DNA from 3 places in the Brevibacterium sp. HMSC063G07 genome. Region 3 is predicted to be linked to each of the others. Evidence: riboswitches for the same ligand, from Rfam matches in the RefSeq annotation. Region 3 holds a riboswitch; each other region holds the start of a gene.

Region 1 (10,558 bases), on a different contig from region 3:
CTGCACGAGTTCCGGTGTGCCGAGCATGCCGGATTTGCTCGCGTCAACATGGATGTCATCAACGACCGAATTGAACTGGTCGATTACGAAGTCGTGGTCGATCTCGTAGATGCGGCTGACTCCGTGGGTGTTCTGTGCGACGAGGGCCGTGATGATGCTGGCTCCGTATGCGCCGCGGGCGGTGAAAGTTTTGAGGTCGGCCTGAATTCCCGCACCGCCGGAAGGGTCGGTGCCGGCGATGGTGACGGCGACGGGAGGACGATGGCCTGCTGCGGTCATGATCTTTCTCCTGTGTAGGCCGCCAGAATGTCCCGGGCTGCTCCGGCCGGGTTTGGTGCGGTCATGATGGCTGACACAACGCAGATTCCCGCGGCACCCGTACCGCGCAGCGCTGCGGCGTTGTGGTCTTTGATCCCGCCGATGGCAAATGCGGGCAGGCCCGCTTTTCCGGCGCGGTCGCGGAAACCTTCCGGGCCGATGGCACTGCGTCCGGTCTCTTTGGTCTGGGTGGCGTACACCGGCCCGATGCCGACCAGATCGACGTTCTGGCTTCGAGCGCGCGCAAAGTGTTCGGGCTCCTGGGCTGAAACACCCAGCAGCGGTTCCGCACCGATGCGCTGGCGCACATCGTCTGCCGACATGTCGCCTTGACCCACGTGCACGTGGACTTTTCTGCCGCGCTCCAGAAGGCGGGCTGCGACATCGACGCGGTCATTGACGAAGACGGGGACGTCAGTTTTGATGCTGTGCTCAGCGCGTGCGCGCTCAACGGCATCGAGCACGCTCAGGGTGAGCTTTTCGAAGCCTGCATCGTCAATGTGCTTATCGCGCACCTGCACGATGCCCACTCCCCCGGCAACTGCCTGGGCGACGGTCTCGGCCACCGTGCGCCCGGCGCTTTCGGCCATGGCGGTGTCAGTGACCAGGTAGAGGTCGGTGCGGTAGTCGGACAGGCGGTCCAGTGGTGCGCTCATGCGGTTCCTCCCGTTGTCCACGCGGTCTCAATTCGGGCTAGGTCATCTGGCCCCACGGCGTGCAGGCCATCGAGGAAGTGCGCGGCGAATGTTCCGGGTCCGCTGGCTTGTGTGTGCGCTGCCTGGGCGGCCGAGGTGAAGTGCAGGTGCGCTGCTGCCGCGGCCATGCCTGTTCTCACCCGGGGGCTGAGGTCCTGTGTCTGCCGGGTGTGGGCAGCTGTCGCGGCGTAGGCGGCAGCGAGTGCTCCGAGCGAGCACCCGGTGCCGATGACGCTGGGCATATAGGGACTGCCGCCTGTGATCGTCACGGTGTGGGTTGCGGAATCGTCGGCGAACACAATGGCGTCAGACTCCCCAGAAACGGCGGCGACAATGCCGGCCTGGGCGAGGCTTGCCGCTGCTGCCAGGGCGTCGTCGACGGAGTGCGTTGAGTCGGTTCCGCGGGCGCTGCCGGACTGCTGGGCCAGGCCGATGATTTCGGAGGCATTGCCGCGCACAATGGCCGGGCCGCTGTTCAGAGCGCGCATAATCCTGGAGGTGCGGTGCCCGGAAATCCCAAAGCCCACGGGGTCGAGCACCCACGGTTTGCCGGACTGAGCGAAAGTGTCGATGGCACCGTCAGCTGACAAGTACTGGTGCGATGTTGGTGTGCCGAAGTTGATGAGCAGACCGTCGGCGATTTCGGCGAAGTCTGCAGCGTCGGCTTCGTGGTCGATCATGGCGGGGCTGGCACCTGACGCCAAGAGCACATTTGCGGCGAACTGCTGAACGACCGTGTTCACAATGCACTGCACGAGCGGCGTGCGCTGCCGCAGAGTTTCAAGCAGTGCGCCCGCATAGTCTTTGAGTTCCATGACATCCCTTCGCTGGTCCTAACCACACAGGTTCAACGGGTTAATCTCAGCCGCTGCTTCGCGGCACCCCGTGTCACTTTGCTCACCCTAGCACCCGCCCATGACACAGATCGACGGTGCAAGCCCACGACGCAGGCCCCGTCCTGCACCGCACACCAGCGCAGTAGGCCCGACAGCCGCGACCTCCGCCTCGTGAGCAGACAGCTGTGCGCCCGGCCAGAGGCACGGGCGCACAGAAGACGATCACAGACAGCCGGATCGGCTGCGGCGGATCAGTGGTAGTTGGGGGCTTCCTGGGTGATCTGAATGTCGTGAGGGTGGCTTTCCTTCAGACCCGCAGTGGTCAGGCGCACGAACTGGCCCTTGGCCTTCAGTTCCGGAATCGAGCGGGCGCCCACGTAGAACATGGTCTGACGCAGGCCGCCGGTCAGCTGGTAGGCCACCTGACGCAGCGGACCGCGGTAGGAAACACGGCCCTCAATGCCTTCGGGCACAAGGTCGGTGTCGGTGACGACATCGGCCTGGAAGTAGCGGTCTTTAGAGTAGGAGCGTCCTTTGCGCGGAGCCATAGCCCCAAGTGAGCCCATACCGCGGTATGCCTTGTACTGCTTGCCGTTGACCAGGATGAGCTCGCCGGGGCTTTCCTCACAGCCTGCCAGCAGCGAACCGAGCATGACCGAATCGGCACCGGCGACAAGAGCCTTGCCGATGTCGCCCGAATACTGCAGACCGCCATCGCCGATGACCGGCACACCGGCTTCGCGGGCAGCCTGGTAGGCCAGGTTGATTGCGGTGACCTGCGGGACACCCACACCGGCGACAATGCGCGTGGTGCAGATGGAGCCCGGGCCCACACCCACCTTGATGGCGTCAGCCCCGGCGTCGATGAGCGCCTGAGCTCCCGCGCGGGTAGCCACATTACCGCCGATGACCTGCACGTCCTTAAACGCCGGATCCTTTTTGAGCGACGTGATCATGTCGGTCACACCGCGGGCGTGGCCATTGGCGGTGTCGACCACCAGGACGTCCACACCCGCTTCGGCCAGCAGACCCGCCCGCTCAAAAGCATCGCCGTAGAAGCCGACCGCAGCACCCACGAGCAGGCGTCCCTCGCCGTCCTTTGAGGCGTTGGGGTATTCATCGCGCTTGACGAAGTCCTTGACCGTTATAAGGCCCTGGATCTTGTTGTTCTCGTCAACCAGCGGAAGCTTTTCGATCTTGTGCTCCGCCAGCAGTTCGTAGGCCTTTTCGGCGGACACATTGTGGGGAGCGGTGATGAGCGGCATCTTCGTCATGATTTCGCCGACCGTGGTGGTGGCGAAGTCAGTGCGCGGCACAAAGCGGAGGTCGCGGTTGGTGATGATGCCCACGAGAGTGTTGTCATCATCAACCACCGGAAGGCCGGAAATGCGGTACTGACCGCACATGTGGTCAAGCTCTTCGAGTGACTTTTCAGCAGTGATCGTCACCGGATCGGTGATCATTCCCGATTCCGAGCGCTTCACATAGTCGACCTGAGCGGCCTGATCTTCTTTCGACAGGTTGCGGTGAATGATTCCCACACCGCCGAAGCGGGCCATGGCGATTGCCATGCGGGACTCCGTCACGGTGTCCATAGCGGCTGAGACCAGCGGAACCGCAATGTCGAGTTCGCGCGTCAGGCGAGTTTTCGTTGTGGCCTCCGACGGGATGACATCTGTGTCTCCCGGCAGCAGCAGGACGTCGTCATAGGTCAGACCGGTAAGCGAAAACGGATCTTCTGCGTCTTTGAAATGCTGGTGAACCTCTGGCAAGAGAACCCTTCCTCCGGTTGAGACCATAACCGCGTGCCATTTGCATGACATCCGCGGTGTTTTTATGAACCTATCCTAAGGGGTTCGCGCTGGTCTTCCCGATGCGGGTGAAGCGCAGAATCAGCCGAAAGTATGACCCCGAATTCAGCTTTCCGCGCGATGTGCCGAAGAATTGAGCGCGCCAAGCTGAAGGCATGCTGATTCTTGCGATTGTCCTCATTTCACTGGCACTGGTCTTCTACACGATCGGCGTGTGGGCCGAGCGTCTGAAGAAGACCCTCACCTGGCCGCACGTGGCCCTGTTCGGAATGGGTCTGCTCTTCGATGCGTCAGGGACCGAGGTGATGCGCCGCATTGCTGCCGCCGGCGCATCGACAATGTCGAACGCACCCGATGGTTCTCTCGCCCAGATTCTGTCGATCACCATGGCGATCACCGGCCTGATCGCGCTCATCCTCATGGCAGTGCACTTCTTCTGGGCTCTCATCGTGATGATCAAGGGCACCCAGCGGGCCAAGGCCGTCTTCCACAGATTCTCTGTCACCGTGTGGGCCATCTGGCTGGTCCCCTACCTGACAGGCATGGTGTCCTCAATGGTCGCCTGAGCACATTCACCGAGCCGGCCCCTCCGGCAGCGTGAGCGGGAAGTTCGACTGGAACTCCCGTTCCTTCCCGCTGAGCGGATCGGCAAAGCGCAGCCCGTCTGCCACCAGCTGCAGCGGGTCGGAGAAATCGTACGGGTCCGGTGCCCAATCAGCCGGGTAGACGGGATCACCCACCATCGGCACGCCCAGCCCATTGAGGTGTACGCGCAGCTGGTGGGTCTTCCCGGTGACCGGCTCCAAGGCGAACTCTCCGATCGAGGTGAGCTCCGCCTCGTGAGCCGGCGTCGAGGCTTTCGGCCCTGCGACGGGTGCCGATTCCGGCGGAAGCCGGCGGGCGGCCCGGCCGCGGATGCCCTCAAACCGCAGGCGGGTTTCGGTGTTGGGGATCCCGGGCAGTTCAACCACTTGGCGCTCGCCCTTGGTTTTGTGCAGGCGGGTTCTGCGGACAGTTGGCAGGGTCCCAGGGTCGAAGTCGGGCCGCAGCCAGGCCAGCGCGCGGTAGGTTTTGTGCACGCTACGGTGTTGGAAGAGAACCTGGTAGGCGCCTCGGGTTTCGCGGCGCCGCGAGAACAGCAGCAGGCCGGCGGTCACACGGTCCAGCCGGTGGACGGCAACCAAGTCGGGTTCGTTCAGCTCAAGGCGGAGACGGGTCACCGCCGACTGGCGCACAAAACGGCCGTTGGGGGTCGAAGCGAGGAAATGCGGTTTGTCGACGACCACAATGTCGCGATCTTCATAGAGGACGGTGAGGTCAAAGGGGACGGGGTCTTCTTGCGGGACCGGCCGGTGGAAGAAGTAGAAGCCGCCGGGAATGACGGGATCTTCCGGGGCGGCTGGACGGCCGGTTTCGTCTGTCAGGCAGCCGCCGTCGGGGTGCTCCGTCAGCCAGGTGCGCTCCTGTGGAGAGTGGTCTGGGAACTCCTGAGCCAGCCACGCGTGGACGGTCTTCGGCACCGGCAGGTGGGCTTTTGCGGATGTCTGGTTCCCGCCGGGAGCACGCAGGCGGTTTGCGCTGATCCCCTCACGAGGAGGAAGGGGGCTTTGCATCACAACCTCCATGCAGTCTCGGAGCGGGTGTGGAATGGACAAGGTTCGGCCTGGTGACAGCGCGATTTTGCAATCTATTTGAAATAAGAAAACCCGCCGAGTTCAGCGTATTCGCGATAAAGTCGACCGGGCCGGAATTTTATCGACAGGAGAAGCTGTGAAGCTCACCACCATGCTGCAGAACGTTGTTTCCGACCATGGGGACCGTATCGCACTGGTCACTCCGACAGAGCGCGTGACCTACGCGCAGCTGGACGATAGGGCGCGGCGGGCGGCCGCAGTGCTCGCCGCTCACCAGGTGTTTCCCGGTGATCGGATCGGCGTAATGACCCTCAACAGCGCTTCAGCCGTATATACGCTGTTCGGCGCGTGGTACCTCGGGGCGATTCCCGTTCCCCTGAATCCGAAGATGGATTCGGATGACCTCGAAGCAGTCATCAGCCACGCGGGCATTGAGGTTGCTCTCGTGTCGGCCGAACTGTGGAAAGCCGCCAAGCGCGTTGACCTGGGCATTGAGTGGATTGTGTCCGAGGCCGGCCGTAGTCAGCGTGCAGAGGGCCGCGGTGGAAACGGTCGTTCCGGCGGCACTGTTTTCGAAACGACCATTGACGCTGTCGACCCGTACACGGAAGCTGAATACGAAGACGCCGCGACCGCGCTCATTCAGTACATCGACCTTGTTGACGGTATTCCGCGCGGCGCGGTATTCACCCACGCCGGCCTGGCCGAAGCACAGCCAGCTGTTGCACGGGCCATGGGAATCGACGGCTATGACGTGGTGCAGACCGCCTCTCCCCTGTGGAATCCCACAGCCTTGCACACTTCGATTCTGACCCCGCTGTCGTTGGGTGCCGCGGTGGTGTTGTCGGCTGATCCCAAGCCGGCCTCGGCAGCATCACTTGTGCAGAAGGCCGGTTCGACGGTGGTCACCGGCACGGAAGCGGCGCTTCTTGCAACTCTGCCGGGGGCGACCTCTGCTGGTTTTGCGCCGGGTGACATTGAGCGGATTTTTGTGCTCGGCACCGTGTCGTCACCGCGAGTGGGTGCTGAAATTGCGCGCGCCTATCGGGCTAAGCACTTCTATGGCCTGTACTCCCCCGGTGCTGCCGCGGGTGTCGGTCTGCTGATCACGGCTCAGGACATTGTGAAGGCTCCCGGAGCTGTGGGCACCGCCGAACAGGGAACCGGCATTGACGTTCGAATTGTTGAAGGCTCCGGCACCGCCATGGGCGGAGCCTCCCCTGACGAGGTGGAAGCCCGGGACTCGGCTGCTGCTTCCGGTGGGGATACAGCGGCGGCGGGGGACGACGAGCGTTCGGCCTCTGGAGAGGTCTCGGCTTCGCACGGTGAGCTGCAGCTGCGCGGTCCCGGCCTGCTGAAGAGCTTCTGGCGCAATCCGCTTGCAACCGCCGATTCGCTTGACGGCGAATGGCTGCGCACCGGAGTGACAGCCCACCTCGACGGCGAAGGGCGAATTCACGTGGACTGAGGCGCAGACCGATTAGCTCACGCTCAGGTGTTTCACGGTCAGGGCCGGGTGCAAGCGGCAGACTGCCTGCACCCGGCCGCTGCTGTCAGGTGGCGCTGCTCTGCCGCATCAGCCAGCCGAAGTCCTGCCGCATTTCCTTTTCCAGTCCGTCCGCCAGGGAACGCGCAAACGGCGCCGTGAAGTGGCCGTGGTCGTAGCTGGTCAGGATGTTGCCCACAATCGCATCGCAGTTGTCGGCTTGTGGATCGTTGACGGCGGGACAAACGTATTCCTTCATGTCCAGCGAATAGGCGCCGTCGGGAAGATCCGTCTGCGGATCTTCTTTCAGCCACTTCTTCGGTATGCCGCATTCCTGCGACGTTCCGCCGTCGGACAAGCATCGAGGGATGTCGAGGTTGCTGTCCTTGGGTGCAGCGCGCATGAGCATCAGCTGCGTGTCGGTCTCGGTGATCTGCTTCCACCAGTACGGGGCGCGATCAAGAATGTACTCTTCATCCCGCGCTTCATCCGTGCGGGATCCCGACGCAACCACCAAGTCGACGTCGTTGGAGGCGAGCCATTCCACAAGATTTTCGTTGTATCGTCCGCACATTGAGTCTGGAGACAGTTCTCCGCCGAGCGGGCAGCCGCCCTTATCCAGCACGATGACTTCCCAGCCGTATTTGCGTGCCAGGCTTTTGAACGTCGTCTCCCAGTGGCCGCCGAATGACCCGCCGGTCAGAACAATCGTCGCCGTGGGCTGCGACGGCGCACCTTCGTCCTCACAGACCAATACAACATCCGTGCCCGGGTCATCGCCCGAGCTCTGCTCACAACCCTGATAGAAATACGGGGACTTGAAGTCTCGTGCCTCTTCTGGCATCGGAACCATGTCTGCCTCCGGAAGATCGCGGTCGTCCTCCCAAAAGGCGATGTGTGCCCCGGGGTATACGTCCTGGTTCAGGTCTTCGTATGCGGTCCGGACTTCACCGTTGGAATTGGCCAAAGGGGTGATGACAAGCGCCCCGACAAGCATTGCCGCTGATCCTGCCGGGATCATGGTCTTGTTGCGTTTGAAGATCGTGCCTATGCGCGAAGTCGACCGCGGCGCCAGGCGCAGCTCGACAGACCGATAGGTTGCTGCCGCGAGAACCAAGGTGATGAAGAAGACAAGGGCCGCGCCCTTAATGCCGACGGCGGATCGGTCTCTGATGTTCAGGTAGAAGATGAGAACCGGCCAGTGCCACAGGTAGATGCCATAGGACCGGTCAGCAAACCAGCGCACCGTGGGCGACTTCAGGAACCTCGAAGCCGAGAACCGATCTGCGGGCGTACCGCTGAGGTCCCCAGAAACCATCACGAGCAGCCAGCCGAACAGCGGCCACAGAGCCAAGGGGCCGGGAAACACCTGGCCTCCGTCGAACACAAATCCAGTTGTGGCGATCATTGCAAGGCCAATCCACCCGGCTGGCAGCCGCCAGCTGCTGCGCACACGGATCCGGTCAAGGACAAGAGCAGCAAGACCGCCGAACGCGAACTCCCAAAGCCTGGTCCAGGTCGACAGATAGGCCTTGTCCTGAGCATAGAAACCCTGGATGGCCGCCCACAGCAGTGAGATGATCAGAACACCGCTGAGGGCCAGGGCGATCGCCCGGACAAAGTGCATCCCCCGGACTGTGCCGGCGGAAATCGCCACTGCGACGAAGAAGACAGGCAACACAACATAGAACTGTCCCTGTACTGACAGTGACCAAAAATGTTGGTACAGCGACGTCTGCGGCCCCGCTGCCCCGTAGGCCAACTGCGAGCGGATGAGCTCGAAGTTCTCAAAGTACAGAAGCGAGGCGCGCGCCTCAGCAAATGCCTGACGGTGAGCGGTTTTGGGCAGGATGAAGTATGCGAAGGCTGCCGTAATGCCGATGACGAGGGCTGCGGGTATGAAGATTCGCCTGTACAGTCTGCCGAAGTATTGCGTCAGGTTGACCTGGCCATCGGCGGTGAACTCCCGCACCAGCATGCTGACAAAGAGAAAACCGGTAACCGCAAGAAATATGTCAATGCCACCGGAGACTCGCCCTTGGCCGAAAAGGTGGAAGAGCACAACACCCAGCAGCGCAAGCCCGCGAACACCGTGAAGCTCTGGACGAAATCTGCGTTCGGGAACACCCAACATCGAAGATACTCGCACCGGCGTACTCACTACAGCGAACTTTCATCTCGACTCAACGTGCACAGCATGCTGGCCGGAGCATGCTCGATTTTCGTACGGCTGAAAGCCAATTCGCTCAGTATTCCGACTACGAGTGTCAGGAACGTGAACTCAGGGTTTCGGCAAGGGGTAAGTTCCTCTGGCAGCTGAGATCCACCTCGTCCTTCTGAGTCACCCGCGCCCTGCGCACAAGGACTCCCTTTAGCAACAGAAACTCCCGTTAGCCGGACTGCTAACGGGAGTTTCTGTTGCTAAAGGGTGGGCACACCCAAATCCAGACGGCTCAGGCGCTGAGCCTGAGCCTCAAACTCAGGCAATAAGCCAATCCTCAGCTAGACGCTCAGTCGTCTTCGTCTTCTTCCTGCTTCTCGACCACGAGCGATTCGGTGGTGAGAACCAGGGCTGCGATCGATGCTGCATTGCGCAGTGCCGAACGGGTGACCTTGACCGGGTCGATGATGCCCTTGCCGATGAGGTCGCCGTATTCGCCGGTTGCTGCGTTGTAGCCCTCGCCGAGGTCGAGTTCTTCGACCTTGGACACGACGACGAAGCCGTCCTGTCCGGCGTTTTCGGCAATCCAGCGAAGCGGCTGGCGCACAGCGCGGCGAACAATCTCCGCGCCGGTGGCTGCGTCGCCTTCCAGGCCGAGGCCTTCGGCAGCAGCGGATGCGTGCACGAGTGCGGTGCCGCCGCCGGCGACGATGCCCTCTTCGATGGCTGCGCGCGTAGCCGCAACTGCGTCTTCGACGCGGTGCTTGCGCTCCTTGAGCTCAACTTCGGTGGCTGCTCCGACCTTGATGACGGCAACGCCGCCGGCCAGCTTAGCCAGGCGCTCCTGCAGCTTTTCGCGGTCCCATTCGGAATCGGTCTTTTCGACCTCTGCGCGGATCTGGGCGACGCGTCCGGCAACAGCTTCGTCTGCTCCGCCGCCGTTGACGACCGTGGTGTTGTCCTTGGTCACGGTGACGGTGCGTGCGGTGCCGAGCTGTTCGAGGGTGGCCTGTTCGAGCTTCATGCCCATGTCGGGCGTGATGACTTCGCCGCCGGTGAGGACTGCGAGGTCTTCCAGGATTGCCTTGCGGCGGTCGCCGAAGCCGGGAGCCTTGACGGCGGCAACGTTGAGGATGCCGCGCATCTTGTTGACAACCAGCGTCGACAGGGCTTCGCCTTCGACGTCTTCGGCAATGATCAACAGCGGCTTGGATGCCTGCTGGACCTTTTCGAGCACCGGGAGGAGGTCCTGGATGTTCGAGATCTTGCCCTGGTTGATGAGGATGTAGGGGTCCTCAAGAACAGCTTCCTGGCGGTCTGCATCGGTGATGAAGTACGGCGACAGGTAGCCCTTGTCGAACTGCATGCCCTCGGTGAATTCGAGTTCGACCGCGGACGCCTGCGATTCGTCGATGGTGATGACGCCGTCCTTGCCGACCTTTTCGAAGGCCTCGGCGATCAGTTCGCCGATTTCCTCCGACTGTGCCGACAGTGCTGCGACGTGTGCGATTTCCTCAGATCCGGACACTTCGCGGGCGTTTTCGCGCAGGCGGGCCTCGACGGCTTCGACTGCGGCTTCGATACCGGCTTTGAGCTGGCCGGGGGCTGCGCCGGCGG
Region 2 (10,558 bases), on a different contig from region 3:
CTTCGCCGTAGTCAACCTGACCGTCAGTTTCTCCCAGGGTGAAGATTCCCGCCTGCAGAGCATCCTCCGGGCTGGAGAAGCTCTTCTCTTCGCCGTTGACGACAATCGTGCCGGAGGTGTGGGCAGCCTTGCCGCTGATGATGTCGGCCAGCTGTTCCACACCGGATCGGCGCAGTCCCGTGATGCCGAAGATCTCACCCTTGTGGAGGGAGAACGTGGTCGGTGAGAGCTTGTCGTCGAGGGCGACATCCTCGAACCGCAGGATCTCATCGCCGATCTCGCCGCGCTTCTTGGTGGGAACGGGAGCTTCGGTATCGAAGATTTCGACTGTGATCGTGTCGCGGTCAGCTTCGCGGGGAACCAGGATTGAGCGAAGCCTGCCGTCTCTGATCACTGCAATGCGGTTCGACAGTGACTGCAGTTCGTCCAGGCGGTGGGAAACATAGATGATGGCGCGGCCCTGCTTGGACAGGCGGATGATGAGGTCGTGCACCAGCGAGATTTCGTGGTCGTTGAAGGAAGCAGAAACCTCATCCAGCAGGATCAGGGCCGTTTCCTCGTTGGCCAGCCGCAGGATCTCCACCATTGTGCGCTCGGCCTGAACAAGGTCGCGCATCTGCTCGTCAGCAGAGATGGCAACCCCGTTGTCTTCCAGGAGGCGGGTTGCTTCAGCGCGCTTTTCCTCATCCGTGAGCTTCGACAGGTACGAGGTGCGGAACATCGCGTGGTAGACGGTCTGGTCCTCATCCACCGAGATGCGCTGAGGGATGTAGCCGACGCCGATGGCTCGGGCCTCGGCTTCGGTTTCCGGGGCGAACTTCTCATCTGCGAGGGTGATCGTGCCCTCGTCTGGGATGATGCCTCCGGAAAGAACCTTCAGAAGTGTAGATTTGCCGGCGCCGTTGGCGCCGACAATGCCGAGAATCTCGCCCCGCTGCAGCGTGAATGAAAAATCATCGAGAGCGGTTTGAGACCCGTGTTTGACAGTCAGCCCCTCAACCGTCAAAACAACATCGCTGGTCATTAAGCCTCCACTTCATTGCAGATTCAGTGTTCGTGCCCGTGCCTGGTGCCGTGCCAGATCCCCCGAATGTGCGGAGTTTCGGTACGGCGTACGCGAAAGGCAGTCTACACGTGTTCGCAAGACCGCCGACGCTTTTAAGCGGAGAGCCTACATATTTCTTAATGAGGCTTGTTTCTTCCGGACCTTGCCAGCGGTGCTTCCTCAGCTTTTGCTCCGTCACCGCGGGCGGCTTACTCTGAGGGCGGTTCATGGGAGCCGGGACACGCCCGGCTGAGAGGGCGAAGCGGCCGACCATCAGCACTCGAAGCGGATCATGCCGACGTGAGGAGAATGGTGAAGACAGCGGTCATCGGGGCGGGAATTCTCGGACTCGCCACAGCTGTGCGGCTGAAGCGCCGCGGTCATGACATCACTGTCTTCGACCCGGAACCGGCGTTGGGAGCATCATATGCGGCCGCCGGTATGCTCGCCCCAGTCGCGGAAGTCCAGTTCGGCCAGGACGGTTTGCTGCCGATTATGCAGAAGGCCCTCGAGGAATACCCGGAGTTTCTGAAAATGCTTGGTGTTGCCCCGGAGGCTGTCGGCTTTGAAACCGCGGGAACCCTCCTGGTGGCCGCAGACTCCGGAGACCACGAACACCTTCAGCGGATGGAGCGGGCCTACGCCGCACGCGGTCTGACATTCAATCACCTGCCCGGAAGCGGGCTCGCCCGCCTCGAACCCGGTCTGGCGCCCGGCCTGGCAGCCGGAGCCGAAATCTCCGGTGACCTCCGCATCGACCCTCGCCGGCTCATGGAGGTCATGCTCGGCGCACTGGAGTCGACTCCCATTTTCCGCCAGCGCGTCACCCGCATTGCCGGGGCGACAGTGGAAACCGCCGACGGCAGACAGCACCCATTCGACACGACTGTCGTGGCAGCGGGCATGGGCATCGCCGGGATCGCGGGCCTGCCCGAAGATTCCAAGCCGACCCTGCGCCCCGTATACGGAGACGTCATCCGCGTGCGCACCCCCGACAGCCGCCTGCGCTTCGGTCCGCTTGTGCAGCGGACAGTCCGCGCCGTGGTCGCAGGCCGAAGCGTCTACATTGTGCCGCGGGCAAACGGCGAAATCGTCATCGGCGCATCCGTGCGCGAAGACCGCCCTGAAACCGACCTGGGCAGTGTTGCAGACCTCCTGGCTGACGCCGTCACCGTCGTTCCCGGTCTGCGCGACTGCGACCTCGTTGACGTGACAACCCGCGCCCGCCCGACAGCCGAAGACGACATGCCGGTGGTCACACGGACCGAGGTGCCCTGCCACTCGTCAGCAGGACCGGAAGCGAACCCCGCTGGCACCTCGGCGGTTGTCGTCGCAGGAGGACTGTCCCGGCACGGAATCCTTTTGACCCCTTATATTTCCCGCTTGGCTGCCCAGGCCGCCGAGACCCACACGGAAGGAAAAATCCCATGAGCATCACGGTCAACGGCACAGTGCAGGAACTCGAAGGCAGGCTCACGGTGCTTGACGTCGTGGCCCGCACGACCAACACGCAGCTCAAAGCCGACGGAACACCCGCCGACGGCAGCCGACCGGGCATCGCGGCAGCACTCAACGGCGCTGTCGTGCCGCGCGTACGCTGGGTGCGAACGGAAGTAGAAGACGGTGCCGTCATCGACATCGTCACAGCAGTGCAGGGAGGCTGACGTGCAGCCGCTGACAATCGGACCGACCACTCTGACGTCCCGGCTGATCATGGGAACCGGCGGGGCAGTCGACCACGCGAACCTGCGTGCCGCCCTGCAGGAGTCCGGGACCGAACTTACGACCGTCGCCATGCGCCGCTACAGCCCCACAGAAGCCGGTTCGCTGTTTGCCATGCTGTCCGACCTGGACATCAAGGTGCTGCCGAACACCGCCGGATGCTACACCGCGGCGGACGCAGTGCTCACCGCCGAACTCGCCCGGGAAGCCTGCGAAACCCCGCTGGTGAAAGTTGAAGTCATCGCAGACGAAAAAACCCTCCTGCCGGATGTCATTGCAACGCTGGAAGCCACCGAAATGCTCGCCGAGCGCGGCTTCGTACCCTACGTCTACACCTCGGACGATCCGGCTGTAGCCAAGCGGCTCGAATCCGCCGGGGCTGCGGCCGTCATGCCGCTGGGTGCCCCGATCGGGTCCGGTCTGGGCATTCTCAATCCGCACAACATCGAACTCATCTGCTCGCGCGCCTCTGTTCCCGTTGTGCTGGACGCCGGGATCGGCACCGCGTCCGAGGCGTCGCTGGCAATGGAGTTGGGCTGCTCGGCTGTTCTTCTGGCAAGTGCGGTCACGCGTGCAGAAGACCCCGTCGCCATGGCAAGGGCTATGCGCTTGGCCGTCGAAGCCGGCGGCTGGGCCCGAAGCGCCGGCAGGATCCCCACGCGCCGACACGGTGCTGTTGCATCGAGCAGCTTCGACGGGCTTGTCACCGGCCATGATCCGGCCGAAGGATTCCGCGGAATGGGGGTCACGCAGTGAGCGATAACACGCCGCTTGGACTGACACCGGAGGATGCTGAGCGTTTCCGCAGGCAGATGGGCCTGGCCGGCTTCGGTGAACAAGGCCAGGCCCGGCTGCTGAAGTCTCGGGTCGCGGTTGTCGGTGCGGGAGGACTCGGAGCGCCTGTGATGCAGTATTTGGCCGCCGCGGGGGTTGGCCACCTCGAAATCATTGATGACGATGTTGTCGAACGCAGCAATCTGCACCGCCAGGTCATCCACTCCGAATCCGACATCGGCAGGCTGAAAGCCGAATCTGCAGCCGATGTGTGCCGCGGTTTGTTCCCCGGAATCGAACTGACCCTGCACACCGACCGGCTGACCGCCGGCAACGCCCTGCACGTTCTGCGGGATGCGGACCTCGTGATCGACGGCACCGACAGCTTCGATTCCCGCTACCTCATTTCCGATGCGTGCGAAATGCTGCGCAAACCCGTCATCCAGGGTTCGGTCCTGCGCTTCTCCGGCCAGGTGGGCGTTTTCTGGGCGGGGAAGACCGGCACCTACCGCGACCTCTACCCGGAAGCCCCCGACGCCGGCTCAACACCCACGTGCGCGGAAGCCGGAGTCATCGGCGTGCTGCCGGGAATCATCGGGACGCTGATGACGATGGAGGCCATCAAGCTGCTCGCCGGAGTCGGCGAATCTGCCCTCGGCTCTGTTCTCATCTACGACGGACTGGCCAGCACCATGCGGAGCCTCACGGTTGCCGCAGACCCTGACCGCGCACCCGTCGACCACCTCGACTCCGCCGCCGTCATCACCCCGGCAGCTCTCGAAGCCCGCCTGCAGGCGGGCCAGTCGACCCTGCTGGTCGACGTGCGCGAAGCCGACGAGTACGCCGCCGGCACCATTGCCGGGGCGCACAATGTTCCGCTCAGCGCTCTCCTGGAAGGGGCACAGCTTCCGAAGTCCGATGCGCCGCTGACGGTGCTGTTCTGTCAGGCCGGTGTGCGCTCGCTGCAGGCACTCGACATTCTCAAAGCCAGGGGAATGCACGAAGGCGCGGCCAGTCTTGTCGGCGGCATAAACGCGGTTTGAGGCGGTTTGGCGGCTATGCTGATCTGAATGTTCCTCAAAACCCTGTCGATGCGCGGCTTCAAGTCGTTCGCGTCTGCCACCCGGCTCGAACTCGAACCGGGCATCACGTGTGTGGTCGGACCAAACGGTTCGGGCAAGTCGAACGTCGTCGACGCGCTCGCGTGGGTCATGGGCGAGCAGGGTGCGAAGAACCTCCGAGGCGGAAAAATGGAGGACGTCATCTTCGCCGGCACTTCGAAGCGGCAGGCGCTGGGCCGAGCCGAAGTCAGTCTGACGATTGACAACGCCGACGGGGCCATCCCGATCGACTACACGGAAGTCACCATCAGCCGCACGCTGTTCCGCTCCGGCGGCAGCGAATACGCCGTCAACGGCGCACCGGCGCGCCTGCTGGATATTCAGGAGCTGCTGTCCGATTCCGGTCTGGGCAAAGAAATGCACGTGATCGTCGGCCAGGGACAGCTGGACCAGGTTCTGCACGCCGATCCGTTTGAGCGCCGCGGGATCATCGAAGAGGCCGCGGGCGTTCTCAAACACCGCAGGCGCAAAGAAAAAGCCGTCCGCAAACTCAACGGCCTGCAGACCAACCTCGACCGTCTGCAGGACCTGCGTGCAGAACTGGCCCGGCAGCTGGGTCCGCTGGGCAAACAGGCACGTGCCGCACAGCGGGCCGCGACCGTGCAGGCCGAGCTGCGCGACGCAAGTGCTCGCCTGCTGGCCGACGACATCGTCCAAACACAGGCAGCGCTGCAGAACACGGGAAACGCGCGGGAAGAATCCCAACAGCGGCAGGTCGTGCAAGCGCGCATTGAACAGCTCGAACAGGACATTGCCGAAGCACGCGCTTCGGCAGTGAAAGCAGAACAGGACAACGACCGGCTGGCCCAGCTGCTGCGCAGACTCGGCCGGACCGCCACGCGAGCCACAGCGGCAGCCGGCCGCGCCCGCGACCGCGTGGAGTTTCTGCGCACGCCCGCGCAGAAGCTCAGCGGCGACGCGCCCGAAGCCCTCCTCGAGAGGGCCGAGCACTTCCGCGGTGAACTCAGCGACGCCGAAGACCAGCAGAGCAGACGGGCCCAGAGCCTCGAAGAGCTCGCCCAAGCCAGAAACGAAATCTCCGGCAAACTCGACACGGCGGAAGCAGCACTGAAAGCCGCACGTGCGGAGATCGCCGAAAAAGTCCGCATCCGGGCCGGACTCGAATCTGATGTCGAAACCGCCCAGCGGGCACTCGAGGGCATCTCTCGCGAAAAGGACGAAGCCGCACCTGCACGCGAGAAGCTTTTGGCGGACATCGAGAGCGCACGCGCCGAAGCGCAGCGGGCAGAAGCCGCCGTGGCCGATTTAGAACAGGAACAGACCGGAGTGGATGACGCAGTGCAGGCCGCAGCTGATGCGACCGCTCGCGCCCAAGCCGCTGTTGACGAAGCCGACACCCGCAGCGCCGAACTGACCGGCGAGCTGCGCAAGACGGAGGCCCGGATTGAGGCCCTGCAGATCAGCGCATCGCATTCGGCGTCCGCAGATGACCTTCTGGCCCTTGAAATCGACGGTGTCACCGGGCGAGTGGAAGACCTCCTCGAAATCGAAGCGGGCTTTGAAACAGCCGCCGCGGCAGCGCTTGGCCCCTTCGCCCAAGCTCTCTTCGCAGACACCCACCAGGCGGGGCTGGCGCTGCTGGAGAACACGGACGGCAGCACTGACGTCGACACCGTCATCGGCGCCGACTCTCACGAGGGTTCTCCAGAGCCGATCGCGATCGGTTCCGCCCGGCGAGCCGTTGACGTGGTCAGCGCATCCAACCTCGGACTGCGCACAGCACTGCGCGCTGTGCTCAGCCGCACTGTCATCGTCGAAGAATCCGAGCAGGCGCTCGCCCTGCTGCAAGAACACCCCGACCTGACGTGCGTGACCCGGTCGGGCACTGTCATCGAGACCCACCGCGTGCGCCGTTCCGGTCGTGCGGAAGCCGCCCGCGCCGAAGCCCGCAACGCGCTGGCCGAAGCTCAGGGCGGCATCGACGAGCTCGCCCTGGCAGCCGCAGAGGCAGCCGAAGAAGTCAAGAGGCTCCGCGAAGCCCTCCGGGAGGCCCGCAGTCAGGAGCAGCGGGCTCAGGAAGCTCGGCGCGATGCAGAAGCGCGCATCATCCGGGCACAGGGCGCCGTCACGGCAGCGTCCGAACGCGTGCAGCTTCTCGAAGCCGAAGTCGAGCGCCTCGACGCACGCAGCGCACAGCTGGACAAACGACAAACCCAAGCCGAAGAACAGCGCGAAAAGGCCCAGGCGGCACTGGCAGGACTCGACACGGTTGACGCCGAACCCGACACCGAAGACCGCGACCGCTTGGCGCAAGAACACACGCAGCTGGGCGAAGAGGTCATGGAGGCCCGAATCGCAGCCCGCTCAGCCGATGACCGCGTGCGCTTCCTGGCCGATCGCATCGACAGCCTGCGCCGCAAAGCCCGAGCCCAGCAGGCTGAGCGCGAACGCCTGCAGCGTGAAGAGCAGGCGCGGAAACTTCTGGCGGACAGAACTCAGGCCGCAGGCGAGGTGGCCGAAGAGCTCGCACAGCACCTGGCCGAAAGGGAAAAAAGCGTCGAAGCCGAACACGCCGCGCTGCAGGAGAGCCGCACCGCAGCCGGCGAACAGGCTGAAAAGCTGCGCGAAAACCTCGATGAACAGCGTGGGGAACTGGCGAAACTCGCAGAGGCCGAACACGCCGCGGCACTCAAACGCGAACGCTTCGTGCTCAGGCTCGAAGAGCTCAACCGGCGAGCAGAACAGGAAATCGGCCTGTCAGCCCAGAACCTCATAGAACAGTTCGGCCCCCACCTCGACGTCCCGGACTTCACCGCGGACGTCGACGGCGACGAACTGCCCACCCGCCCCTTTGTGCGCACCGAAGTGGAGGGCGTGCAGAAAAAAGCCGAACGCGAAATGAAGCGCATCGGCAAGGTCAACCCGCTGGCGCTCGAAGAGTTCACAGCGCTGCAGGAGCGTCACGACTATCTGGAAAAGCAGATCAACGACATCGAAGAGACCCGCGAGGATCTGCGCGGCATGGTCAGCCAGATCGACGAGCTCGTCAAAGAGGTCTTCGCGGAAGCCTTCGCCGACACTGCGCGGGAGTTCACCGATATCTTCAGTCGGCTGTTCCCTGGCGGCGAAGGCTCACTGTCGCTGACAGACCCAGACGACATGCTCACAACCGGGGTCGAGGTGTTTGCCAGGCCGGCCGGGAAGCGGGTTCGCAGGCTGTCGCTGCTGTCTGGTGGGGAACGGTCGCTCGTCGCAGTTGCCATCCTCGTGGCGATTTTCAAAGCCCGGCCCAGCCCCTTCTACGTCATGGACGAAGTCGAGGCAGCCCTCGACGACGTCAACCTCTCAAGACTGCTCGGGGTTTTCAAAGAGCTGCAGGAGAGTTCACAGCTGATCGTCATCACCCACCAGAAGCGCACCATGGAAATCGCCGACGCGCTGTACGGCGTCACAATGGGCGGGGACGGGATCTCCAAGGTCGTCTCACAGAGGCTGGTCAGCAGTGTTCGAGGTGCCGCTGGCGATCCCTGAATAGAACTCTCAGCTCGGTCCCACTAAGCTGGCCTTCTAAGAAATGCACGTATACGCCGTCAAGGAGCCTCTGCCCATGTTCTGCAACCGCCCGATCACGGGGTGCTGATGGCTGGTCTGGCCAGCTTTCTCATACTCCTCGTCGGATTGGCGATCATCCTGACGCTCGGCATCGTCATCGTGCTCGCCGTGGCTCTGCCGAGCCTGCGCCAAGAAGGGCGAATCAAACCCAGTTCGTCACAGCGCTTCCGCCTGCCGCACTCGTGGACCGGCTACGACGACTACGGCTTCTTCGGATCAGAGGAAGAAACCGCTCACCTCCCCACGCGCGAACAGGCGGCCGTCACCGCAATGGCCGACCACCACTACGTGCTCGTGCCGCAGCCCAGGCGCCATGCGGCACCGAGCCTGCTGACCCTGCGTCCGCGCACTCGGCACTGGAAAGTCCCGGATACCGGCACGGGGCTGAGCACCACGCTGCAGATTCTGTTCCGCTAGATTGGGTGCCATGGACACTCTTGTCACAGTCGGCATTATTCTGGCCATTGTTCTCATCGCCGCGGGCTTCGTGCTCTTCGGCCCTGCGCGCACCAAACGGCGCACCCCGTCAGCACACGTTCCGGATCTCACTGAGGACACCGCCGAAGTCGAAGAAGAGCGGCGGTATGAAACTCCCACCGAACCAACCACGCGCCTGGCCCGCCTGCGTGCTCGACTGGCCAAGTCCAACAACGTCTTCGGCCGAGGTCTGCTGACCCTGCTGTCCCAGGACACCCTGGACGAACAGACCTGGGAGGATGTCGAAGATGCCCTCATCATGGCCGACCTCGGCGTCGACACGACCGCCGAACTGGTCGACTCGCTGCGTGAAAGGGTGCGGGTGCTGGGCACACGCGATCCCGAACACCTGCGGCCGCTGCTGCGCGAAGAGCTCATCAAAGTCGTTGACCCGACCATGGACCGCACGCTCAATGTGGCTGGCTCCGAAGTTGCTCGCGAGGCCGGAGACCCCGCCGTCATGCTGGTGGTCGGTGTCAACGGTGCCGGAAAGACGACGACCGTCGGCAAAATCGCCCGCGTTCTCGTAGCCGAAGACCGCAGGGTTGTGCTCGGAGCGGCAGACACCTTCCGTGCGGCAGCGGCAGAACAGCTCACCACGTGGGGTGACCGCGTCGGGGTGGAAACGGTTCGCGGGGAAGAGGGCGCCGATCCCGCATCGGTGGCCTACGCCGCGGTAGAACAGGGCAAGCGCGACGGCGCCGATGTTGTCGTCATCGACACCGCCGGTCGCCTGCAGAACAAACGCGACCTCATGGATGAGCTCGGCAAGGTCAAGCGCGTAGCAACCCGCCCCCTGGGCGAAGGCCACGACGTCGACGAGGTGCTGCTCGTCCTGGACGCCACCACTGGCCAAAACGGCATGCAGCAGGCCAAGGTGTTCGCCGAGTCGGTTGACATCACCGGCATTGTCCTCACCAAGCTCGACGGGACGGCCAAGGGCGGCATCGTCGTCGCCGTTCAGCGCGCCCTCGGCGTGCCCGTCAAGCTCATCGGCCTGGGCGAAGGCGCAGACGACCTAGCGCCGTTCACCGCCGAGGGCTTTGTCGACGCTCTGCTCGAATCCTGACAGGCTCCCGGCTGCCGCGCAGCTGGAGGACAGCCGGGGTCGGCGCGCCACTGCTGAGAAGCCGGGACCGGCGCATCGTCTATCCTTGTCTGTTGAGTTTCAGTCCACATACGAAGGCAGTCAGAACCCGTGTTCAACTCTCTTTCCGATCGCCTGACAGCGACTTTCCGCAATCTGCGCGGCAAAGGCCGCCTGACGGAAGCCGATGTCGATGCGACTATCCGCGAAATTCGCCGCGCGCTTCTCGATGCTGACGTTGCGCTGTCGGTAGTGCGCTCCTTCACGGGGCGCGTGCGCGAACGTGCGCTCTCGGAAGAGGTTTCGCAGGCGCTCAACCCCGGCCAGCAGGTCGTCAAGATCGTCGGCGATGAGCTCAAGGGAATCCTGGGCGGACAGACCCGCCGGCTCGAGTTCGCAAAGAAGCCGCCGACGGTCATCATGCTCGCCGGTCTGCAGGGTGCCGGTAAGACGACGCTGGCCGGAAAACTCGCCCACTGGCTGCGCACGGAGGGCCACCGCCCCATGCTGGTGGCCTGTGACCTCCAGCGGCCCAACGCCGTCAACCAGCTTGAGGTGATGGGCAGTCGCGCAGGCGTGCCCGTCTACGCACCACAGCCGGGCAACGGTGTGGGAGACCCCGTCGCAGTTGCCAAGGACTCAATCGAAGAAGCGCGTCAGAAGCTGCACGACGTGGTCATCGTCGACACCGCCGGACGCCTGGGCATCGACCAGGAGCTCATGCAGCAGGCCGCCGATATCCGTGCCGCCGTCAACCCG
Region 3 (10,558 bases):
AAAATCATGCACTGCACGTACGTGCGACATAGAGCTATCTCCTTTCACAGGCAGCGAAGATCAGCGAACCGGCACACCGGGGCCCAGCGGCAGGCCGAGGGCATACCAGAGGGCGAAGAAGGCAAACCAGCCCACGAGCATCGCCACAGACAGCGGCAAGGTCAGAGAAAGCAGAGTGCCGATCCGGGCGCGCGAATAGTACTGCTGTACATAGCCGAGCGCCAAGGCGAAGTACGGGCTCATGGGGCTGATGATATTGGTCGGCGAATCGCCGATGCGGAACAGCATCTGAGTGACTTCGGGCGACACGTCCAACAGCATAAACATGGGGACGATAACCGGGGCCATCAGCGCGTACTGCGCGGATCCGCTTGTGATCAGCAGATTCAGCAGCGCCACCAGAAGCACCAGCCCGGCGAACATCACCAGGGTCGGCATCTGTGCTTGCTGCAGAAGTTCAGACGCCTTGATCGCAATGATCGGCCCAATATTCGACCATTTGAAATAGGCCACGAACTGCGCCGCCGCAAAGAACAGAACCATGACGGGCGCCAGGGAAAGAAGTCCCTTGCCCATCATCTCCGGAATGTCCTGCGCTTTGGTGATGGAACGAGTCACAAGACCGTAGACCACACCAACAACCGCGAACATCAGCGCGATAGGCACAACGATGGCGCTCAGCAGCGGACTGTCGAGGACTCCCTCCTCCCCTTGGAAAATGGAATTCGGCCACAGGAGGGCGGCAAGGTAGAGCGCGAGGAAGACGAAGCCGACGATGAAGGCCAGGATGACTCCGCGCTTCTCAGCCGGGCTAAGACGGAACTCATCAGCTGAGGCAGCCTCTTCGTCAGGCTCGTCATCGATCATGTCCTTTGTGGTTCGAACCAGCAGCAGCTCAGTGACCAGTGTGACGATCAGAGCAAGGACGATCGCAGAAGCTATTGAGAAGAAATAGTTGGCGACGGGCGAAACGGTGACGGATTCGTCGATCAGCTGAGCGGCACTGGTGGAAAGCCCAGCCAGAATTGCGTCAGTGGCGGTGACGAGCAGCGAAGCGTTGAAGCCGGCACTGCACGACCCGAATGCCACAACCGCGCCCAGCACAGGTGAACGTCCCGCTGTCTTAAACGTGACGGCGCCAAGCGGAATGAGCACGACGTAGACAGCATCGGAGGCGACCGAACCAGTGACCCCGGCGAGGGCAAGAACGAATGTCAGCCACTTCGGCGAGACCCTGGCGACCACGCCGCGGATGGAAGCGGAGATCAGGCCGGACTGTTCTGCGACTGCCACTCCGAGCATCACAATGATGATCAGGCCAAGGGGAGGGAAGCCGGTGAAGTTCGGCACGGCTTCCGTGATCATCTTGTTGATGCCGTCAGGGCTGAGCAGGTTGACGACGGCGACTTCCTTGTTGTCGGCCGGTGAAACCGCGCTGACTCCCAGCTTCGAAAGAAGGGCGCTCAGCAGAAGGGTGATGACCGCAAGCCCGGCGAAGAGCCAGAAGGGGTGGGGCAGTTTGTTGCCGGCCCGCTCGATCCCAGTCAGTAGATTGACAAGCCAAGTGCCGCGTTGCTTACCGGTGTCTGTCTGTGCTGATGACGACATCGTATTCCTTCGCTTTGGCGGACGGATTGCGGAAAGCCTACCGGAGCCGTTGGCCTGCTGCTAATGAACTGAAATATTCTTTCCGTTCAGTTGAAGCCTCCCTATGCCGCCGTTCACCCCAGCCAATCCCGTGCGCCAGCGCACTGTCCTTGCTAAGGTATCGGCCGTACGACAGGGGAGCGCCTCGGATCAAACGTAGAGATCCGAACAAGGGCGCTGAGAGTGCGATGCCGCAGACCCTCGAACCTGCCCGGTTAGCACCGGCGAAGGAAGTCGAGCACACTCTTGACCCCTCCTTGCCTTGAGGAGGACTCATGACACACAACAACCGTGTCCATACCGGACACCAAACCAACCCACACAACCCAACCACCTCGTCAGCACAGACGAAAAACCCACAGAGCACGCAGACAAAAACCAGCCTGCCCTGGCGGACCGTCGACATCATCGTCACCGTCGTCATCGCAGTAGCCGTCGGCGTCATCTTTTGGGGTGTCGCCGCCATATGGGGCGTTTTCGAACTCTGGACCGTCGCATTCCCACCGCTGGTCGGCCTGTTCGGCGGCATCTGGGTGCTCGCAGGCCCACTCGCAGGAATCATCGTCCGCAAACCCGGCGCCGCCCTCATCGCCGAAACACTCGCCGCAGCCGTCGAAGCCGTGCTGGGCTCCCACTTCGGTGCAACCGCCATCATCTCCGGCCTCCTGCAGGGCGCCGGCGCCGAAATCGTGTTCCTCGCCGTCCTCTACCGCAAATGGAACCTGCCCGTCATGCTCCTGTCCGGCCTCGGCGCAGGCATCGCACTGGTGGTCGGCGAAATCGTCATGTACTACGCCGAATGGGCTATGACATTCAAGGTCGTCTACGCCGTCTGCGGAATCGCATCCAGCATTATCATTTCCGGGTTGGGTGCATGGCTGCTGTGGAAGGCAATCGTGCCCACCGGCGCACTGTCAGCCTTCGCCTCCGGGCGGACGACAACCACACCCCGCCAGCACACAACCCCCAACCGCACATGAACTGAAAGACCCCGATGACCCACACCGCACACACCACGCCCACACGCAGCCTGAAATGGCGCACCGTTGACATCATCGTCGCGGCAGTACTCGCCGTGGCACTCGGTGCCGTGTACTTCGCGTGGACGTCCCTGCGGCCCATCATCGACGTCCCGTTCAACCTCGTGTTCCCACCCACCACGGGCCTGGTCGGCGGCCTCTACCTGCTGGCCGGGCCCGTGGGGGCACTCATCATCCGCAAACCCGGCGCCGCAATCGTGTGCGAACTCATCGCTGCAGCAACCGAAGCCCTCCTGGGTTCGGTCTTCGGTCCGGTCATCCTGTTCACCGGCCTGTGCCAGGGCATCATGACCGAACTCGTCTTCGCCCTGACCCGCTACCGCCGCTACACCCTCGGCATTTCCGTACTCGCAGGCCTCGCACCGGCCATTTCGGTGTCCATCACCGACAACATCTTCTGGAACGCCGGCTGGGCCTTCGAATGGCAGCTGGTCTTCGCCGCCTGCGCCCTGGTCTCAGGCCCCGTATTCGCCGGTCTGGGCGGCTGGTTCGTCTACCGCGCCATCCGCCGGACCGGAGTGCTGACCGGATTCGCATCCGGCACCGACCCGCGCCCGAGGCGCCGCCCACCTCACGCCGCCTCCTCACCCGAAGGTGCGGGTCACCGGGGGAGCCCCTCAGAAAGCGAAAGTCCCGCAGATTCGTGACCACCACCTCGTCATCCCGACCCGCGGCAGTGTCCGCCCGCGGGTTCACCTGGTACCACTCCGGCCGAGCCGAACCGGCCGTTTCCGACCTCGACCTTGAAATCCCAGCCGGCCAGAAAGTTCTGCTGGTCGGCGGTTCGGGTGCTGGAAAATCAACGTTCCTCCACGCCGTTGCCGGTGTTCTGCCCGATGAATCCGGCGAACAGTTCGGCGAACTCCTTGTTGACGGCCTCCCACCGGACCCCGCCCGAGGAATCTCCGGGCTTGTCCTGCAGGACCCCGATTCGCAGGTGATCCTCGCCGAAGTCGGCGACGACGTGGCCTTCGGCATGGCCAACGTCGGCATTCCCGCAGAGGAAATCGCCCGCCGAATCCCCGAAGCCCTCGACATTGTGGGCCTCGACGTGCCGCTGACTCACCCGACGGCAGCTCTGTCCGGCGGCCAGAAACAGCGCCTGGCCATCGCCGGGGTTGTCGCCATGCAGCCGGGCCTGCTGGTGCTTGACGAACCCACCGCCAACCTCGACCCGGCAGCCGTCGAATCCGTGCGCGACTCCATCATCGCCGCGCAAGAAGCCACGGGCGCGACCATGCTGATCGTCGAACACCGCCTGCCGGTGTGGACCGAGCACGTCGACCGGATTGTGGTTCTGGGCCCCGGCGGGGTGCTCGCCGATGGCAGCCCCAAACACATCCTGGCCGACAGCGCACTGCGCCCCACACTGGAAGCAGCCGGACTGTGGCTGCCCGATGCCGCCCTACCTGCCCCGTACGCGCCGACAACCGGCGAAACACTCATGACCGCCGACGGCCTGGGTGTCCAGCGCGAAAACAGCGAACCCGTCGCCGAACTGACCGCCGCCATTCACGCGGGTACAGCGCTCGCCCTCACCGGCCGTAACGGTGCAGGAAAATCAACCACAGCGCTCACCCTGGCAGGTCTGCTCAAACCCGCCTACGGCCAGCTTGCCGCAGCCCAGCAGCTGGCAACCCTAGGCGGCACCGTCCGCCCACCCAAACACAGCGACCCCTTCCGGTGGAGCTCCCGCGAACTTGTGCCCCGCATCGGCATGGTGTTCCAAGAACCCGAACACCAATTCCTGCGCGCCACCGTCCTGGACGAACTGCGGTTCGGCCCACAGCGAGCCGGCTGGGACCCCCAAGCAGCAGACGAACGCGCCGAACAGCTCCTGGCCGCGCTGCGCCTAGAACATCTGGCTGACATTCACCCGCAGCAGCTCTCCGGCGGTGAAAAGCGCCGCCTGTCAGTAGCCGCAATGCTCGCCGCCCGGCCGCGCATCCTCATCATCGACGAACCCACCTTCGGCCAAGACGCCCGCACGTGGCGAGCGCTCGCCGAACTGGTGATCGACGAACTGCGCGATGGCCAAGCGGTCGTCACGGTCAGCCACGACGAAGCCTTTATCAACACACTCGGGGCGGTGCGCTGTGAATTCGCCTGACCACAACACCACCGCCCAGCCAACCCCCACCCCCGGTGCAGGGACAGCGGGAAGCCCGGCGGCGCCTCGTGCCGTGATCCTGCCCAGGTCTGCAGCCCCCGTCCAGGTGGACCTGCTGGTGCCCATCCGCCGGCGCACCGCGTTTGTGCGCGCCAACCCGCTGTCGAAAATGGCGCTCGCGTTCATCCTCATGTGCGGTGTGCTGTTCAGCATCGACATCGTCAGCGCATCCGTAATGCTGGCCCTCCAGGTGCTCCTGCTGCCGCTGACGGGCTTGCGGATCGGCGCGATGCTCAAACGCCTGTGGTTCCTGCCCGGCGCGGCACTCATCGCCGCCTGGGCCACAACCATCCTGGCGGAGAAAACCGGCGACGTGCTGGTGCACATCGGCCCGCTGCTCATCACCACCGGATCGCTGGCATCCGGTACCGCCATCGGCGTCCGCGTGCTGGCGCTCGCCCTGCCCGGAGTGGCCATCGCATCGACCGTCGATCCCACCGACCTGGCCGACGCCCTGGTGCAGAAGCTGCACCTGCCGGAGCGGTTCGTCATGTCAGCGCTCGCCGCCACCCGCCTGGTCACGCTGTTCACTGCTGAATGGCAGACGCTGTCCTTTGCCCGCCGCGCCCGAGGTGTCGGCCCCGACACGCTCCTGCGCCGACTTGGGGGAGTGGTCCCGGTGGCATTCGCGCTGCTCGTCCAGGCGATCCGCCGCGGCACCCGCCTGGCGATGGCCATGGAGGGCCGAGGTTTCGGCACCAGCCGTCGCACCCAGCTGCGCCAGTCGCGCTTTTATGCGCGGGACGCTGTGATTGTGGCGGTTGGGGTTCTTATGAGTGCCGCAGCCATTGGTGCGGCTGTAGCGGCAGGGACGTGGAATCTGATTCTCACATGAGGCGGCTGTGGCTGGGGTTGCCGTGAGCGGCAGGGGCGACTGTGACTGAGCACCCCGGCGACTACTGGAAGAATGAGCGTGTGAGCACACAGCAGAACACACCCGTGACAGAAGAAGACCGTCGCATAGCGCTGCGACGCATGCGCACCCTGGCCACCGGCCTGTTGGTAGCCGCCGCACTCATCTGGCTGGCCACCGTCATCTTCACTGACAGCACGGGCGTGTGGGGCTTCGTCAAATCAGGTTCCGAAGCGGCCATGGTCGGTGCGCTCGCAGACTGGTTTGCCGTCACCGCACTCTTCCGCCACCCGCTTGGCCTGCCGATTCCGCACACCGCGATCATTCCGCGCAAAAAGGACGTGCTGGGCGAAAGCCTGTCGGCCTTTGTCGCTTCGAACTTCCTCACCTACGACACCGTCGCACCCAAAGTGGAATCCGCCCGTGTCACACAGCGAGTCGGTGCATGGCTGAGCAAGCCCTCTTCACAGGACAAAGTGGTTTGCCGTGCCGGTATGGCCCTGCAGTATGTGCTCGATCGGGTGGATGACGAGGCCGTTGCCGACCTCACCCGCGATGTCTTGGTTCCCCGGCTTATTCAGGTGCGCAAAGCACCCGTGGTGGGCCGACTCATGCAGGAAATCGTCGCCGATGGTGCGCACGAACACCTGGTCGACATCGTTGCCGGGGAAGCGCACTCCTGGCTGCTGTACAACCCGCAGGTGGTCGATGACATCGTCAGCCAGCGCGCCCCCGAATGGGTGCCCAGGTTCGCCAACCGCATGGTGTCGGACAAACTGCACCGCGAAATCGTCGGCTGGATTGCCGATGTGCGCGACAACCGCAGCCACCGCGCTCGGGCAGCGCTCAACGAGTGGCTGACCGGGCTAGGGACACAGTTGCAAGAGGAGTCCTCTCTTGCTGAGCGGTTCGAGGCAACACTTGCTGACATGCTCTCGCGCGAGGCGGTGGTCACCTCGGCCGTTGCCATGTGGGAATCGACATCCCGCCTTCTGCGCGACTCAATGCTCGAAGCTGACGGCACCGTCCAGCAGAAGCTGCGCGAAGGACTGGCCGAATTCGCCGCCCGCATGACAGACGACGAAGCCTTTGCCAACAAGTGGAACCACACTCTGGCCGTCGCCGTTGCCGATGGAGCGGAGTCCTTCGGCGGTGAGCTCACAAGCGTTATATCCGACACCATCGCCAGCTGGGATGCGCGCGAGGCAGCCGAAAAGATCGAACTCTACGTGGGCAAAGACCTGCAGTACATCCGCATCAACGGCACCGTCATCGGCTGCCTGGCGGGCTTGCTCATCCACACTGTTGCAGTGCTTATTGGGGGGTGAGATGGGACGCCTGCAGTCTGCCGACGCAGAAGTCCTGGCAGAGATGCTGAAAGCCGTGGGCGGCTATGTTGCCGGCGCTTCGGAAGCTGAAAACAGCTGGCGTCCGAGCAGTTTGAGGCAGTACGGCTTAGACGACAGACTTCGCGATGAGGTCGAAGCAGAACTTGAGCGACTGCGTTCTCAGATCGACAACCTCAAGCGGCGAAACAAGGAACTTCTGGCTATTCACGAAGCCACGAAAACCATCACAAGCGTCAGAACAACAGACGAGATTCTCGACGAGATCGTCGGCTTCGTTCATTCGCTCGGGATGTCGGACGTAACTTACCTGTCTCAGTACTACCCGGAGCACGGGTATCTCAAGGTTCGTGCCTCAAAGGGAGCCGTCAGCCGGGAGTTCTCCGGACTTGAGGTGTTGCCTGATACCGGAATGGCCACACTGGTCGTGAATTCGCAGGCCGCAAAGGTCAGCCCGAATTACTTTCAAGACAACCGGTTTGTCCGATCCGAAAACCTCGACACAGCAGTGACCGCAGAGGGACTCGTGTCGTTGGCTGGAGTGCCGCTGATTGCGCATTCGCGAGTGGTGGGAGTCCTATTCCTCAGCTCGCGCAGCGAACGGCGATATTCGCCGGAAGAGATCGCGACTATCAGTTCATTTGCCGATATCGCGTCGGCAACCATTTGGAAGTCATTGGCTTTCACAGACATGGAAGCCAATGCAGAAGTAGCGCTCAAGCGACTCGCGCATTGGGAAAACTACTTTGCGTCGTGGAGGAAGAGCTCCGACAAGCTGAGCCAGCTGTTCGAAAACATCGTTCGCGGAAGCACACTGTCGGAGCTTCTGGCGCAGGCCAGCGCCGAATTCGCGGCGGAACTGATGCTCATCGACGCTCGGGGAGAGACGCTCGCATCCTCGCCTGGATTCCAGATCGAGGAGGAGGCTTTCAACTTGAATGATCTCCTTCCCCTAGAAGACCGGGTTTGCCACCGCCTGCGCAACAGTTCGCCATTAGCCTGTGTGCCGGTTCGATCCAAGATCTACGGCCGGTTTTTTCTGCTCATCGAGTACCCCGGACAAGTGGTGGAGGCGCTGCAGTCAGACGTGGCTGTCCGCTTGGCGGAACTGTGCCTGGGTGCGTTCTCCCTTCACCATGCGCACCTGATCCAAGCGCACAATAGGCGGGAAGCTGCACTGACCAGGCACATACTCAATCGGCACGGTGCTAAGCCGTTCAAATTCCTTGAAGACGCTGGCTTCGATCCTTCGGACCAGATTGTGCTCATTGTGTCCCAGGAGCCAGTGTCAACTGTGGAGTCATTTGTCCGGGACGACAGAAAACTCATTGCCGCAAGCATTCGCGGTACGACGGTTGCGGTGGTCGCAGCGACTCGCGGTGATGAACTCCACAAGCAGCGGGCAGGGTCTATTCCCGGACCGGTTATTGTTTGGACTTGCGAGACAGCTCGTGACTTCTATGAAAATGCGCCCAAGCAGTGGCCGAAGCTTGAATCGTGGCTGCAGGCACTGACTCACGGGGAGTGGCCGTCGAAGGTCTATAGGGCCGAAGCGATTGAGCCGGTGTCGTGGTTGTTGATGACATCTCGAGAATTCCGCGCCGAGTTCATGAAGATGCACTTGGGGCCGTTGTTCGATGTGGAGGCGTACCCCTTAGTTGAGGCTGGGCGCTCTACACCGCTGCTCGATGCCTTGACTGCCTACTGCAAAGAAGGCCGGAATATGCGTGCTGCAGCAGAGCGCTTGTTCATTCACGTCAACACACTTTCTCAGCGGTTTAGTCGGCTCGACGATCTGTTGGGCGATTGGAGGGAACCGAATCGGCTGTTCTCCATCGAGATCGCGGTTCGTTTTTGGCGACTGACCTGCGACCTTGAAGCCTGATGTGTGATGTCCACACTCAGTGTCCGTTGATTGTGGTGTTCATCCACATTTTGAAGGACGTGATGCTGGCGTAGCGTCGTGAACCAGTTAACAACAGTGGTGTTGTTGCATGCCCGAAACTGCTTTGGAGGTCAGCACAATGTCAGATGCTCGTTGGTCGGGAATCCGAGAACTCACGCCGCAGGAACGTCGCGATGCGCTCGCCGAGAGACTCGGACTCGATGAAGAAACACGCGAAGTGCTCGACGCAGGCCCCGCGTTGCCCATCGATCGCGCCAATTCACAGATTGAAAACGTATACAGCGTCATCGGCGTGCCGATTGGCTTGGGTGTCAACTTCCTTGTTGACGGTCAGCCCCGGTTCGTCCCCATGGCAACTGAAGAACCGTCGGTTGTTGCAGCGGCATCCAACATTGCACGCCACACCCTGAAACACGGCGGCTTCACCACTAGTTCCACCGGGCCCAAGATGATCGCGCAGATTCAGGTCATCGGCGTCTCGGACCCCTATGCGGCCCGAGCTCGCCTAGAAGAAGCCAAAAGCGGCCTCATCGAAGAGGCAAACTCGGTCGACCCGATCCTCGTCAAGTTTGGTGGGGGATGCGAAGATCTCAAAGCTCGCATCGTCGAAACTGAACGCGGAGTTCAGGTGATCGTCCATCTGATCGTCGACGTGCGCGACGCAATGGGTGCCAACGCCGTCAACTCAATGGCGGAAGCTCTCAAGCCCAGCATTGAGAAGATTGCCGGCGGCCGCGTCCTCATGAGGATTCTGTCCAACTTCGCCACTGAGCGCGTGTACACCGCGCGTGCCGTATTGTCGCCGGAGGACCTTGGCGGCGAAGAGGTTGTTGAGTCGATCCTTGACGCCGCGGCACTGGCAGAGGCAGACGCTTACCGCGCTGCCACTCACAACAAGGGCATCATGAACGGTGTAAGCGCCGTTGTGCTGGCTACAGGAAATGACACCCGAGCGGTCGAATCGGGTGCGCACTCCTATGCCGCTCGATTCGGCAGCTACAAATCTCTCTCACGGTTCGAGCGCGACGCCGATGGGAACCTTTCGGTCACTTTGGAAATGCCGATGCCCGTCGGACTCGTCGGTGGCGCAACAAAGTCGAACCCCGTGGCCAAAGCCAACACGAAAGTTCTCGGTGTAGAGACCGCAGACGAACTGTCGCGGGTCATTGTGTCTGTTGGTTTGTCCCAGAACATCGCTGCTGTGCGCGCACTCGCAGACGAAGGTATCCAGAAGGGACACATGGCTTTGCACGCCCGCACCCTTGCGTCGGCCGCAGGGGCTGAGGGTGAAGAAGTCACTCGCGTGGCTGCGGTGCTCGTCCAAACCGGCAATATTCGCGCGGAAGAGGCGGAAAAGGCACTTCGACAGCTTCGCGAAGAGGACAGCTGATGAAGCGAAGTGATGCCTTCCCGGTGACCGTCGAGCCAGGTGAATGGCTGGCTGAGCCTATTACTATCCACGAAGTCGGCCCCCGTGATGGACTCCAAGCTGAATCAACACTGACTAGCGCAGAAGAGAAGATTGCTTTCTGCACTGAGCTTGTCAATGCCGGCCTCAAGTCCATCGAAGTCGCCTCGTTTGTCCGGCCGGACCTG

Evidence for each region. A riboswitch is a leader RNA that binds a small molecule or an ion and turns the genes downstream of it on or off. The one in region 3 is predicted to bind thiamine pyrophosphate.
Region 1: linked by a shared signal. The riboswitch ahead of thiM (hydroxyethylthiazole kinase) and the one ahead of HMPREF2757_RS09550 (ECF transporter S component) in region 3 are both predicted to bind thiamine pyrophosphate.
Region 2: linked by a shared signal. The riboswitch ahead of HMPREF2757_RS05440 (FAD-dependent oxidoreductase) and the one ahead of HMPREF2757_RS09550 (ECF transporter S component) in region 3 are both predicted to bind thiamine pyrophosphate.

What each region holds. Positions count from the first base shown of each region.
Region 1 is NZ_KV802360.1:100,293-110,850, forward strand. It holds gene thiD (bifunctional hydroxymethylpyrimidine kinase/phosphomethylpyrimidine kinase) at 1-279, opposite strand, end outside; gene thiE (thiamine phosphate synthase) at 276-974, opposite strand; gene thiM (hydroxyethylthiazole kinase) at 971-1,828, opposite strand; TPP riboswitch at 1,816-1,909, opposite strand; gene guaB (IMP dehydrogenase) at 2,101-3,621, opposite strand; gene HMPREF2757_RS06965 (HsmA family protein) at 3,816-4,226, shown strand; gene HMPREF2757_RS06970 (pseudouridine synthase) at 4,233-5,273, opposite strand; gene HMPREF2757_RS06975 (AMP-binding protein) at 5,431-6,762, shown strand; gene HMPREF2757_RS06980 (acyltransferase family protein) at 6,848-8,941, opposite strand; gene groL (chaperonin GroEL) at 9,291-10,558, opposite strand, start outside.
Region 2 is NZ_KV802350.1:7,528-18,085, forward strand. It holds gene HMPREF2757_RS05435 (ATP-binding cassette domain-containing protein) at 1-1,024, opposite strand, end outside; TPP riboswitch at 1,263-1,369, shown strand; gene HMPREF2757_RS05440 (FAD-dependent oxidoreductase) at 1,355-2,476, shown strand; gene thiS (sulfur carrier protein ThiS) at 2,473-2,709, shown strand; gene HMPREF2757_RS05450 (thiazole synthase) at 2,711-3,523, shown strand; gene HMPREF2757_RS05455 (ThiF family adenylyltransferase) at 3,520-4,584, shown strand; gene smc (chromosome segregation protein SMC) at 4,612-8,154, shown strand; gene HMPREF2757_RS05465 (hypothetical protein) at 8,263-8,652, shown strand; gene ftsY (signal recognition particle-docking protein FtsY) at 8,663-9,781, shown strand; gene ffh (signal recognition particle protein) at 9,911-10,558, shown strand, end outside.
Region 3 is NZ_KV802363.1:190,208-200,765, reverse strand. It holds gene HMPREF2757_RS09560 (M20 family metallopeptidase) at 1-30, opposite strand, end outside; gene HMPREF2757_RS09555 (AbgT family transporter) at 61-1,608, opposite strand; TPP riboswitch at 1,772-1,897, shown strand; gene HMPREF2757_RS09550 (ECF transporter S component) at 1,923-2,627, shown strand; gene HMPREF2757_RS09545 (ECF transporter S component) at 2,642-3,334, shown strand; gene HMPREF2757_RS09540 (ABC transporter ATP-binding protein) at 3,331-4,797, shown strand; gene HMPREF2757_RS09535 (energy-coupling factor transporter transmembrane component T family protein) at 4,784-5,692, shown strand; gene HMPREF2757_RS09530 (DUF445 domain-containing protein) at 5,734-7,038, shown strand; gene HMPREF2757_RS09525 (helix-turn-helix domain-containing protein) at 7,040-8,941, shown strand; gene HMPREF2757_RS09520 (hydroxymethylglutaryl-CoA reductase, degradative) at 9,081-10,352, shown strand; gene HMPREF2757_RS09515 (hydroxymethylglutaryl-CoA lyase) at 10,352-10,558, shown strand, end outside.